Regions from separate parts of the Vibrio sp. R12-SG2-ISO1 genome, predicted to be linked through region 1. Evidence: predicted binding sites of a transcription regulator. Region 1 holds the regulator's gene; each other region holds the start of a gene.
What was found. The regulator CRP, encoded in region 1, controls carbon source genes, mostly activating them, when cyclic AMP is high. The targets are predictions, from matches to a motif close to TGTGANNNNNNTCACA.
Positions count from the first base shown of each region.

Region 1 (4,289 bases):
TACTTTGTTGACCACATTCGTGCAGGGATCGTCAATCGCAACCGCCAATTAACTGGGGCGAGTGGCGATGCGCCGTTTGGCGGACCGGGCGCCTCGGGCAACCTTCGCCCAAGTGCTTACTACGCTGCGGATTATTGCGCTTACCCTATGGCGTCGATGGAAGGCGAGCACACCTTGCTGCCTGAGACGTTAAGCCCGGGTGTAGAACTGTAAGACGCACCTTGGGCTCGCTTGGAGCCCAAGGTGTTCGATTCATTGCTAGGTTTGTGATTAAGCCATTCTTTTAAAGAACTAGCTTTACGATTCAGCTTCACGATTAACATGGAGACGTTATGACGCCTGCTCAACTGTTCGATTTACTGTGGCAAGACTATATTTCTCGTCTATGCCCTCAAGCGGCCAAGGTTCATCAGCTTTTAGAAGAAGATGAGCCGCTGATCAATGACCATATTGCGCTGCGCACCTTTAACATCGCGCCGCTCGGTATCGAGACATTAGCTGCGCCATTTATTGCACTGGGTTACCAAGCGTGTGGTGATTATCTTTTTGAGAGCAAGCACTTGGTCGCCAAGCACTATGAGCACGCCGATCCGACGCTGCCAAAAGTGTTCATCAGTGAGCTGAAAGTCGAAGAGTGCTCAGCGCCTCTGCAAAGCATTGTCAGCAAGCTGGTGGCACAAGTGGAGGCATCCACACTACAAAGCCATGAGTTTTTGTATGCGGGCCGTTTGTGGGATCTCAGCTATGAAGATTTTCAAACCCTCGCCCAAGAGAGTGAGTACGCAGCATGGCTTGCGGCGCACGGCTATGGGGCTAACCATTTCACCGTAAGCGTTAATCAGCTCAAGGCATTTGACGAGGTGGCGGCGGTGAATGAGCATCTTCGCCAAGCGGGTTTTGTCATCAATGAGTCGGGCGGCGAAGTGAAAGGCTCACCAGAGGTACTGCTTGAGCAATCGTCCACCATGGCAGACAAAGTCGAGGTGAGCTTTAGTGACGGTACGCAAGTGATCCCAGGCGGCTTCTACGAATTTGCCAAACGCTATCAGATGAGTAATGGGGAGCTCTACCCAGGGTTTGTCGCGGCGTCAGCGGATAAGATATTTGAGAGTACGAATGGGTAGGGAGTGCCTAGTTGATGGGAGTGCCTAGTTCCTAGTTACTAGTTCCTAGAGGGGGCTGGTGAAATGGGTGATGGGTAGTGGGTGATGGTGCTAGGGCCTGGTAAATAAAAAGCCACCGCTGGTAGACAGGGTGGCTTTCTTATCTTTAAAGGTTTTCTCTAGGAACTCGTCACTAGGAACTCGCCTCTAACTCTTATCGCGTGCCGTAGACGACGATGGTTTTACCGTGGGCGGAGATCAGGTTTTGCTCTTCAAGCATCTTCAAGATTCGGCCAACGGTCTCACGTGAACAGCCGACAATCTGACCGATCTCTTGACGAGTGATCTTGATTTGCATGCCGTCTGGGTGCGTCATGGCATCTGGCTGTTTCGCTAGGTTAAGTAGCGTCTGCGCGATGCGGCCTGTCACGTCTAGGAAGGCGAGGTCACCGACTTTTTGGCTCGTCACTTGTAGGCGGCTTGCCATTTGCGCAGATAGACGCATCAGGATGTCAGGGTTGACTTGGATAAGCTGACGGAATTTCTTGAATGAGATCTCTGCAACTTCACAAGGTGATTTAGCGCGAACCCAAGCGGTACGCTCTTGATCTTCTTCAAATAGACCAAGTTCACCGATAAAGTCACCTTGGTTTAGGTAAGAAAGGATCATTTCCTTACCTTCTTCGTCTTTAATCAGTACCGCCACAGAGCCTTTGACGATGTAGTAAAGCGTCTCTGCTTTCTCACCGGCGTGGATCAATGTGCTTTTTGATGGGTACTTATGAATATGACAATGTGACAGGAACCACTCTAATGTTGGATCGGTTTGAGGTTTACCTAGAACCATAATATCTCACTTCCTCTGCAGGGTACGCTTGCCGCTTTCCATTTTTGTCGCGCCAGTAAAAGACGCGAAGCCTTGAACAAGGCTTTTTAGGATAAGAGCACTTATTCAATGCTGCAAGCCATCTTTGTTTCGGTTACAAATAGTAGCCTTTTTCAAAAGGGATTTCTTGATTTTAATCGTGTCAAGTTGGTGATTGTTTACGCAAAAATGTGCACATGATCACGGTATGACAAGTAAACGGGTCTTAGGACTGATCGCTAGCCAATTTTACCCGTCTCGATAAGCTGCTGTAGGATAGGTCTGACGATGAGCTCCATCGCAAAACTCATCTTACCCCCCGGCACGACAATGGTGTTGTGGCGCGACATGAAAGAGCCATCAATCATAGCGAGCAGATATGGGAAGTCGACCTGTTTGATGCCGCGCAGGCGGATCACCACGAAACTCTCATCCAAACTTGGGATGCCTTTAGCGTTAAGTGGGTTGGACGTATCGACGGTCGGCACGCGTTGGAAGTTGATGTGGGTGCGCGAAAATTGCGGGGTAATGTAGTTGAGATAGTCATCCATCGAGCGGACAATCGAGTCCATCACCGCTTCGCGTGAGTGACCGCGATCGCGCGTGTCACGGACGAATTTTTGAATCCACTCCAAGTTCACAATCGGCACCATGCCAATCAAAAAGTCGACGTGTTGGGCGACATTAACCTCACCATCCACCACGCCGCCATGCAGTCCTTCATAGAACAAGACGTCAGAATTTTCCGGCAAATCTTGCCACGGCGTGAAGGTGCCCGGCATTTGATTGTAGGGCACGGCTTCATCGAAGGTGTGCAAGTAGCGACGAATTTGCCCTGTGCCTTCATTGCCATACTGCTTAAAAAACGCAGACAGCGCAGGGAAGTCGTTCGCCTGCGGACCAAAGTAGCTGATGTGGCGTCCTTGCTCGCGCGCTTTGCGGATCTCGACATCCATTTCTGGGCGCGTAAAGCGGTGGAAACTGTCCCCTTCCACCCAAGCCGGTTTCACGCGCATCATGTTAAACATTTTGCGAAACGCTTCAGAGGTCGTGGTTGTGCCCGCACCGGAAGAGCCCGTTACGGCAATAATGGGGTGTTTTGCTGACATGACAAACCTTGTCTTATTCCTTGTCAAATGATGACCAATATAGCATGTTCTATTGATTGATCACGGTATGGCGTTTTTTAACGCACTGGAAATATTAAAACTTTGATTTGAGTTGAATATCCACGCTCTCATGCAGCTCTGAATAGACCACCACAGCTTCACCACTCACCAAGCTCTGACGGATCTGGGCGATTTTCTCGTCAAGAGAGATTTCCTGCTCGCCATAGTCCGTCCCTTCACGCAGTACAAATTCACGGATCAGGTTGTCTAGGGTGTCAGGAGCGATTTGTTGCCAAGGGATAATCATAGGGCCTCGTTGGTTGATGGGGGAGTTCCTAGTCGTCAGTGCCTAGTTCCTAGAGGGGTTCTAGGGACTTTATGCACTCGCGGTATAACGTACAGGGGAGAGCGCGATGGCTCTCCCTTGGTAAAATAATGGGCGATTTTTTGCCCAGTCTTGATTAAGTTTGCGAACTTATTGATGACTATATCTGAAAATCTTGTACTCAGTGAATAGGAGTTTATTGAGCGTAGTTTCAATGGTTGCTGAGTTCTCTAGTACACCGATGCTATCAGCGTAGTTCTTACTTAAATAAGTATTGTTGGCGATAGCATAAGCATCAAAATTACTGGTCAATAGAGCGTCCTCGACATCGCTGTTTGCTGCGCTTTCGACGAGCGATACTTCCACTTTATCAAGGGAAGAGTTCCAACTAGTGTCGATACCGTTATCAAACGACATGAGTGGTTGATATTGCTTTGCCGTCGCGTAGATACTTTGTCTTGTCGAGGTGTTATCGAGCGTAGATTGAACCAAGGTTCTTTGCAGGTCGAGGGATGCAGGTGGTGTGGTATCGTAGCCTTCAACGCAGTCCATGGTATATCCAGAACATCCAACTAAAGTGGGTGGAGATACCGTGATAACCGCGGGAATATTGCTATCTGTCAGTGTTGAAGATTCGTCTATTTCGACTGAAACATTTTGAGGTTGTTTCGTGTACTCAAAGTCCCATGATGAGTGGTCACCAGATACGTTAAGGTAATAGAGTGCGTCTAGGCTGTTGGCGTAGCTATACGAACTGGCTGATGCAGTATTGAGAGCTTGCCACAAAATCGCCCCAGTGCCTGAACGGTAAACGTTCAGATTCGCCTGATCGATGGTGGTCTCTGCTGAGGTATCAGGTGTCCAAACTAAACTGCTGTCATCAACAT
Region 1 is NZ_JCBDGO010000029.1:63,496-67,784, reverse strand. It holds gene astD (succinylglutamate-semialdehyde dehydrogenase) at 1-213, shown strand, start outside; gene AC6R10_RS18400 (DUF1338 domain-containing protein) at 333-1,124, shown strand; gene crp (cAMP-activated global transcriptional regulator CRP) at 1,318-1,950, opposite strand; gene AC6R10_RS18390 (phosphoribulokinase) at 2,208-3,077, opposite strand; gene AC6R10_RS18385 (YheU family protein) at 3,172-3,384, opposite strand; gene AC6R10_RS18380 (SH2 domain-containing protein) at 3,553-4,289, opposite strand, start outside.

Region 2 (4,289 bases), on a different contig from region 1:
TGTCGGCGTAACGAGTGCGCATCGCAAAGCCGCGTTTGAAGCGTGCGAATTTGTGATGGACTACCTTAAGACACAAGCGCCGTTTTGGAAAAAAGAGCGCACGACAACCGATACGCGCTGGGTGGAATCGCGTGAGTCCGATGCGCAAGCCGCACAGCGCTGGCAACAACCCTAGTGGATGCCTTGCTCTACCACTGATTGATTTGATGAATCGTACCCCGGCGCTGTTTTTTGGCAAAGAACAGCGCTTTGTCTGCGACAGCGACTAGACGCTCAGTGCTCATCGGGTGGGGAATGTGCGGGCAATAATGGATGCCAATCGTAATCGACACACAATTGCTTACGGTTGAAGATAGATGCTCAATCGCTAGAGCGTTAACCTGATCTCGCAATTGCTCTGCACGCTCGAAACACTCACTCTCCCTGATGTTGGGACACACAATCAGAAACTCATCACCACCATAGCGAAAACAGAGGTCGTGCGCACTGCACCAGTTCATCAGCGTTGCCCCCAGTGATTCAAGCACATCATCGCCTTTCAAATGGCCATAGCGATCGTTGTATTGTTTAAAACAATCAAGATCGATCATCAGCAGCGCACATCCGGTTTGGTTAAGATAGGCCAGCTCTAAGACATCCGGGACCATCACATCCAAGGCGTAGCGGTTGTAGACCTTAGTCAAATGGTCAAGATGGGTAATTTTTTCCAATTCAAGCTGCTGCTTTGCCAACCTTTCTAGCGCATTTTGGTGCTCGGTGATGTTGCGAACCGTCCAGAGGACAAACTCCGTATCGGGGAGGGGGATCACCAACGCATTAAAAAACTGTCGATCTTTTGGCCCTTCCACCTCGTTAAAACAGCTCAACGACTTTGGGTCAAGGGAGTATTCCAGCTCTGCCGGGGTTTGACTCTCTATGACATCGACCACCACTTGGCTAAACCACACCGCTTTATCAGCGGGGAGTACCTGGTACTGATCTAGCCCGATAATGATTCTTGGGTCATGGTGACGCGTCGTATCGCGTCCACCCCACGCCTCCACATAGACGCCCGTTTTGCTGATTAAAAAGGTCGGCTCAGGCAAAGAGGCAAACACCGTATGCATCAACGCGGGGTTCACTTTCATCAATTCAGTCAACGTTGAGTTCACGGGCTCATACCTCTCCATCGCTATCACTAATTACAGTTTAGTCATTAAGTTGAGGGTCGGTGGAAAAATGCGCAGCGCCATTTGTGAAATCAAGAAATTAGACGACAATATATAGTATGACCCGCCCAGAGCACGGACAAGGAGACGCAGATGGAATCATTAAAGGTCAGAGACTATATGACGTTACAAGCGGTGACATTTACCCCCAATATGTCGTTGAGTGCGGCGCTTGAAAAGGTGATGAACTCGAATTATCTCGGTGGGCCCGTGATTGACGAGAGCAAAAAAGTGATTGGTTTTCTATCGGGTCAAGACCTGTTGGATAAACTCATCAAGGTGAGTTACTACTGCCAAGATACCCATATCGTATCGGACTGTATGAGCAAGGAGGTACTTTCAGTGACCCCTGAGACCTCTATTATCGAGTTAGCGGATATGATGAAGGTCGGTAAGCCCAAGGTCTACCCTGTCATTGATAATGGTCGATTGGTTGGGATCATCACGAGAAGAGATGTGTTACGCGCGATCGGTAAAACCATCAACGATTGCTTTAAGCATCCGGTCTAATCTACGTCTCGTCGTTTATTTCGCTCTCGGAGGCATCGCTGTCGACCTCGGGGTGATGGATGTAGCGATGAGAAAACGTGAGATCAAACGGCGGTTTTATGTGCAAAATTGACGATATTGCGTATTAAAGTGTGATGCAAAACGGTTTATTGTGAAATTGAATGTTTTGTTGCTTTGTTATGTGTGATCTAAATCACTCTATATTATTGCTGACTTGGTTAGAGTAGCCGGGTACCCAAACAAATGTAAGAACAGGCCGCCACTCATTCGATGAGCCTGTCACTATAAGGAGCCTCCCCTATGTCTCAAGCTGTTTTCCACCTTGGTGTTACGAAAGACGATCTTGCTGGTGCGACACTCGCGATCATCCCTGGCGATCCTGCACGTGTGCAAAAAATTGCTGAAGAGATGGATAATCCCGTCTTTCTCGCCAGTCACCGTGAATACACGCTGTACCGCGCTGAATTAGAGGGCAAGCCTGTTGTTGTGTGTTCCACCGGTATTGGTGGCCCATCGACTTCTATTGCGGTTGAAGAGTTAGCGCAGTGTGGTGTGCGTACCTTCCTACGTGTTGGTACCACTGGTGCAATCCAACCGCATGTGAATGTTGGCGATATGATTGTTTCAACCGGCTCTGTGCGTCTCGATGGTGCCAGTCTGCATTTCGCGCCTATGGAGTTCCCAGCGGTGGCTGATTTTGATGTGGCAACAGCGATGAAAGCGGCGGTAGAAGAGACAGGTGCAACGGTTCACATGGGTGTCACGGCTTCCAGTGATACCTTCTACCCTGGTCAAGAGCGTTACGATACCTTTTCAGGTCGCGTGGTGAAACGTTTCCAAGGCTCGATGAAAGAGTGGCAAGATATGGGCGTACTGAACTTCGAGATGGAGTCAGCGACCTTATTGACGATGTGTGCAAGCTCTGGCCTAAAAGCAGGTTGTGTGGCGGGTGTCATCATCAACCGAACTCAAAAAGAGATCCCTGATCACTCTACGCTAAAAGAAACCGAAGCACGCTCGATTAAAGTTGTCGTCGAAGCGGCGCGCAAAATGCTCTAAGTAACAAAGCTCTAAGTATCAGAGTTCTTTAGCGCATATTCGCGTTGAGCAAACAATGATGAAAACGGCCAGGTCTTATCACCTGGCCGTTTTTATTTTTTTACAATAGATTGGCAACAATAGATTTTGCTAAAACGTGTATCGTTAGCCGTTCACGCTATCGCTACTCGAGGAAGTGGCAGGTAGAGCGTTTCCGTCATGTCCGATAACACTTGGTCATAGACTTGCGAGATGACCGCAGACACGTCACTGGTCAGTTCATACAAGGCTTCTTCTGTCCAATCTAGCTCTTCGCTGATGGCGATTTCAGTCAGGTCACGCATCGCGGCACTGCTGGCTGGTGAGGCAACACTCAATGGACTGATGATCGACAGTTGGTTAAGTTTACGACGTGTTTTGTCGCAATAGTATTTAACGCGCAAGCGACCATCAATAGTATCGATTTCTGGAATGCACAAACGCAGTTGAGTCAGCACTTCCATACTGTCGAGGATTTGTTGCCAGTTCATGTGGTACTCATCACTGAGATCTTCACGCTCAGACTCAATCAACCATGCAATCGCGACTTCATCCATCAAGAACATGCAGTGACGAATGGTTTTACCGTGGATGACTTGGTTGCGAATCACGGTTCTGTCTTGCCACTCTTTATGCATGCCTTTGAGTTTTAATTGGAAAATTCGGTACATGGGTTTGTTGTCAAAGGGCGCGTTGGCCACCAAGCCATTGGTGATATCGACCATTTGATCGTAGAGCGCTTCAATTTCTTCCAGCTCACTATCCGTCACCTCCTTGGTTAACGCCAAGTGGGTCGCGCTACGATGTTTGCGGCTAAGCAACATCACCTGTCGCAGCAAGACCAGTGTTTCAAACTTGCGCTCTAAAGTGCTTTGACGCTTTTTAGAGAAGTAAAGCATGACAGCCAATACGGCTATCGATAGAACCACTGAGATCAACACAAACATAACGTACTCCTTGTACTCGCCTACTACTAAGTGGGTAGAGCAGGAACAGTGCCAACTTATAAGTTGTTTAAATACAGTGGGTTATATTCTGTAGGGCGAAGGGGTTGAACGGTTTTGGTGCAAAGTAAGCCCTAATATTGTGATTGAGGGCACAAAAAATCCCCGCGGACGGTGTCACGCGGGGATGAGTGATATGAGCCTGGTGATTACATCACGCGCATACCTGGCTGTGCGCCTTCATGAGGCTCAAGAATCCATAGCTCGCTGCCACCAGGGCCTGCTGCTAGGATCATGCCTTCCGACATACCAAATTTCATCTTACGCGGCTTAAGGTTCGCAACCATCACGGTGAGTTTGCCTTCAAGCTCTTCGGGTTTGTAAGCAGACTTAATACCAGAGAAGACTTGACGAGTTTCACCGCCGATATCGAGTTGGAACTTAAGCAGTTTGTTGGCTTTTGGCACTTCTTCACAAGAGATGATACGAGCGATACGCATGTCCACTGCGGCGAATGCATCAAATTCAATCTCATCGGCGATAGGATCTT
Region 2 is NZ_JCBDGO010000008.1:327,645-331,933, reverse strand. It holds gene moaE (molybdopterin synthase catalytic subunit MoaE) at 1-175, shown strand, start outside; gene AC6R10_RS06895 (GGDEF domain-containing protein) at 189-1,151, opposite strand; gene AC6R10_RS06890 (CBS domain-containing protein) at 1,302-1,718, shown strand; gene udp (uridine phosphorylase) at 2,019-2,777, shown strand; gene AC6R10_RS06880 (hypothetical protein) at 2,930-3,742, opposite strand; gene metG (methionine--tRNA ligase) at 3,949-4,289, opposite strand, start outside.
Region 2: the regulator CRP is predicted to act here: its motif matches at 1,901-1,916, upstream of udp (uridine phosphorylase).

Region 3 (4,289 bases), on a different contig from region 1:
GTTGGGTTACCACGTGAGTCGATGATTTCACGACCTAGAACTTTAACGATCTTAGACATTAATGTTTCCTCTCGTTCAAATATAAATGTCAAATTTAAAAGGCAGCAGCACAACCTTCGCCGCCGCCCGTATCCTTTTTACTTACTTCTCAAACTCGCCGCGTGAGTGCTGACCAGCGGCTTTCACGAAACCTGCGAATAATGGGTGACCATCACGAGGCGTCGATGTGAATTCTGGGTGGAACTGAGCCGCAACGAACCATGGGTGCGCAGGGTTTTCAATCATTTCCACCAGCTTCTTGTCTGCAGAAAGACCAGAGACCTTCAAGCCCGCTTTTTCAATTTGTGGTCGAAGGACGTTGTTCACTTCGTAACGGTGACGGTGACGTTCATGAATCGTCGCGCTACCGTAAAGCTCGCGAGCCTTAGTTCCTTTCTCTAAGTGACATAGCTGAGAGCCAAGACGCATAGTACCACCAAGATCCGAAGTTTCGGTACGTTCTTCAACTTTACCTTCACCGTCGACCCACTCAGTGATCAAGCCTACCACAGGGTATTTCGTCTCTTTATTAAATTCTGTTGAATGCGCGCCTTCCATACCCGCGACGTTACGAGCGTATTCAATCAGCGCGACTTGCATACCAAGACAGATACCAAGGTAAGGGACATTGTTTTCACGCGCGTATTGCGCTGCGCGAATCTTACCTTCGATACCACGGTCACCAAAACCGCCCGGTACTAGAATAGCGTCAAGACCGGCAAGCACTTCAACGCCTTTAGTCTCAACATCTTGTGAATCTACGTATTTAATGGTGACGTTCAAGCGGTTTTTCAAGCCAGCATGCTTAAGCGCTTCGTTGACTGATTTGTACGCGTCCGGCAGTTCGATGTATTTACCGATCATACCAATAGTCACTTCGCCCGTTGGGTTCGCTTCTTCATAGATAACCTGTTCCCATTCAGACAGGTCTGCTTCTGGAGCGTCGATACCAAAACGTGCACACACAAGATCATCAAGACCTTGCGATTTGATCAGTTGAGGGATCTTGTAGATCGAATCCACATCCTTCATCGAAATCACCGCTTTCTCAGGAACGTTACAGAAAAGGGCAATTTTCTTACGCTCGTTCGCTGGGATCATGCGATCGCTACGACAAACCAGAATATCAGGTTGGATACCGATAGAGAGCAACTCTTTCACTGAGTGCTGAGTCGGCTTAGTTTTCACTTCACCCGCCGCAGCAAGGTAAGGGACTAGCGTCAAGTGCATGAACATCGCACGTTCACGGCCGAGTTCAACAGCAAGCTGACGAATCGCTTCCATAAATGGCAATGACTCGATGTCACCGACCGTACCACCAACTTCAACGATAGCCACATCGTGCCCTTCAGAACCGGCAATAACACGGTCTTTAATGGCGTTAGTGATGTGAGGGATAACTTGAATGGTGGCGCCTAGGTAGTCACCACGACGCTCTTTGCGAAGCACGTCTGCGTAAACACGACCGGCAGTAAAGTTATTGCGCTTAGTCATCTTGGTGCGAATGAAACGCTCATAGTGACCAAGGTCTAGGTCGGTCTCTGCGCCATCTTCCGTGACGAACACTTCACCGTGCTGAGTTGGGCTCATGGTGCCCGGGTCAACGTTGATGTAAGGGTCAAGCTTCATCATGGTCACTTTAAGACCACGAGCTTCTAGAATAGCGGCTAGAGATGCAGCTGCAATACCTTTACCTAGAGAGGATACAACCCCGCCAGTAACAAAAATGTAATTTGTCGTCATGTTTAACCTGAAATTGGTTGAATGAGGGAAATGGAATTCTTCTGGACGGGACGAAAATATACCAGAAGACCCTAACCGCCACAACGTGAAATCTATCACAGTGTCATTTTTTCTTTTTTGCTTCAAATCAAATTCACGCGACGGCTGACTGTACTCAGACGAATTCGCGTGATTACTCTGAGCGAGTCTATTTTTCCGCTGCTTTTGCTTCATCCCACAGTGCATCAAGCGCCTCTAAGGGTAACTGTTCTAGCGTCTTATTCTGCGCTGCAACACGTGATTCTAAGCCTTTAAAGCGACGCACAAACTTAAGATTCGCCTTGCTCAATGCCGCTTCAGGGTCATGACCTAGGTGACGAGCAAGATTCACCACCGCAAACAGCAAATCACCGAGCTCCATCTCGACCTTGTCATCTTGCACCGAGACTTGAACCGCTTCCGAGACGACTTCATCGACCTCCTCGCGCACTTTATCCACCACGGGTCCTAAAGTGTCCCAATCAAAGCCCACTTTGGCGCACTTTTTCTGAATTTTTGTAGCACGAGAAAGCGCCGGTAGAGAAGCTGGTATTGAGTCTAGGATACTTTGTTCATTTTTGCCTAGTTGCGCTTTCTCTTTGGCTTTTTCCGCCTCCCAATTGGCGTTAATTTCCTCGTCGCTGGCAAACTCCGCTTGGCCAAAGACATGCGGGTGACGGCGCGTGAGTTTTTCATTCACTGTGTCGACCACCTCAGAAAAATCAAACAATTGCTGCTCTTTAGCCAGTTGACTGTAGAAAATCACCTGGAACAACAGATCGCCAAGCTCTTCTTTTAGATTGGTCCAATCGCGGTTGTGAATCGCATCCACCACTTCATAGGTTTCTTCAATGGTGTGCGGCACTATGGTGTCGAAAGACTGCTTTAAATCCCATGGACAGCCGTGTTCTGGATCACGCAGCTTGGCCATAATTTGCTCTAATTGTTCAATTGGATGACTCATGCCTCTCCCTCACAAAATGAAAAGGTGAGCAGCATAACCACTCACCTTCTAACTGTTAGTCGCGCTTGACGCGCATTGTCAATAATTGCTACCGATTCCGCTTAGCCCAAACGTTTAACGCTCATCACGTCTCGGATCTGTTCCACACGTTTGATCACCCGTGATAACACCTCGATGTTGTTCACTTCAAGATCAAAATCCATGATCGATAACTGTTTACGGTAGTCGACGCGACTCTTCATGCTGGTCACTTTGATTTTCTCATTGGCAAACAGCGTAGTGATGTCTTTTAACAGCCCACCGCGCTCCATCGCCTCAACACGGACAGTGAGAATGTAGGAGCCCACAAAGCCGCTGCCCCAAACGGTATCAATAATACGTTCTGGCGCATGGTGCCTTAACTCATCAAGCTGCTCACAATCGGCGCGATGCACTGAAATGCCACGGCCTTGGGTGATATAACCGCAGATTTCATCGCCCGGGATTGGCTGACAGCATCGAGCGAGGTGGGTCATCAAGTTGTCGACCCCTTCGACCACAACCGCATCCTTCTTAGGGCGGCTCTGAGCCGGCGCTTTGTGCTCTGCTTCTTGGAGCTTTTCTAGGGCTTGCTTGTCTTCTTCTTCTGCGGTGGGCTTATTCACCAACGCATTGATATGATTGATGATTTGGTTAATCCGCAAATCACCGCTGCCCACCCCAACAAACAGTTCATCGGTCGAGTTGACGTTAAAGCGCTTCAGCGAATAACGCTCGGCATCTTTTAACGTCGCACCAATTTTCGCCAGTTCCACCTCGAGAATCTCGCGCCCCGCCTCGAGGTTTTTCTCACGAGATTGCTTGCGGAACCAAGCATTGATCTTCGCGCGTGCTCGCCCTGAGGTCACAAACCCCATCGACGGATTTAACCAGTCGCGCGATGGATTGGGCTCTTTAGCAGTAATGATCTCAACTTGATCGCCCATCGACAATTTATGGGTAAAAGGCACGATACGGCCCGCTACTTTGGCACCAATACAGCGATGCCCCACTTCCGAGTGAATGTGGTAAGCAAAATCGAGTGGAGTCGCGCCCATCGGTAAGTCGACGACATCGCCACGCGGAGTAAAGGCATAGACGCGGTCATCAAACACTTGGCTGCGCACTTCATCCAACATCTCACCCGAGTCGGACATCTCCTCTTGCCAATCAAGCAGTTTGCGTAGCCAGGTAATTTTCTCATCGTACCCACTGCGACCAGCGCCGCCCTCTTTGTACTTCCAGTGCGCGGCCACCCCAAGTTCAGAATCTTCGTGCATCTGCTTGGTGCGGATCTGAATCTCGATGGTTTTGCCTTCCGGGCCGAGGATCACGGTGTGAATGGATTGGTAGCCATTTGGTTTTGGGTTTGCAACGTAGTCATCAAACTCACTGGGCAGGTGTTTGTATTTGGTGTGCACCATCCCCAGCGCGGCGTAACAGTCTTGCAGTTTGTCGGCGATGATGCGCACTGCGCGCACGTCAAACAGCTCATCGAACGCCAAAT
Region 3 is NZ_JCBDGO010000008.1:721,891-726,179, forward strand. It holds gene eno (phosphopyruvate hydratase) at 1-59, opposite strand, end outside; gene pyrG (CTP synthase) at 142-1,782, opposite strand; gene mazG (nucleoside triphosphate pyrophosphohydrolase) at 1,970-2,764, opposite strand; gene relA (GTP diphosphokinase) at 2,866-4,289, opposite strand, start outside.
Region 3: the regulator CRP is predicted to act here: its motif matches at 1,867-1,882, upstream of pyrG (CTP synthase).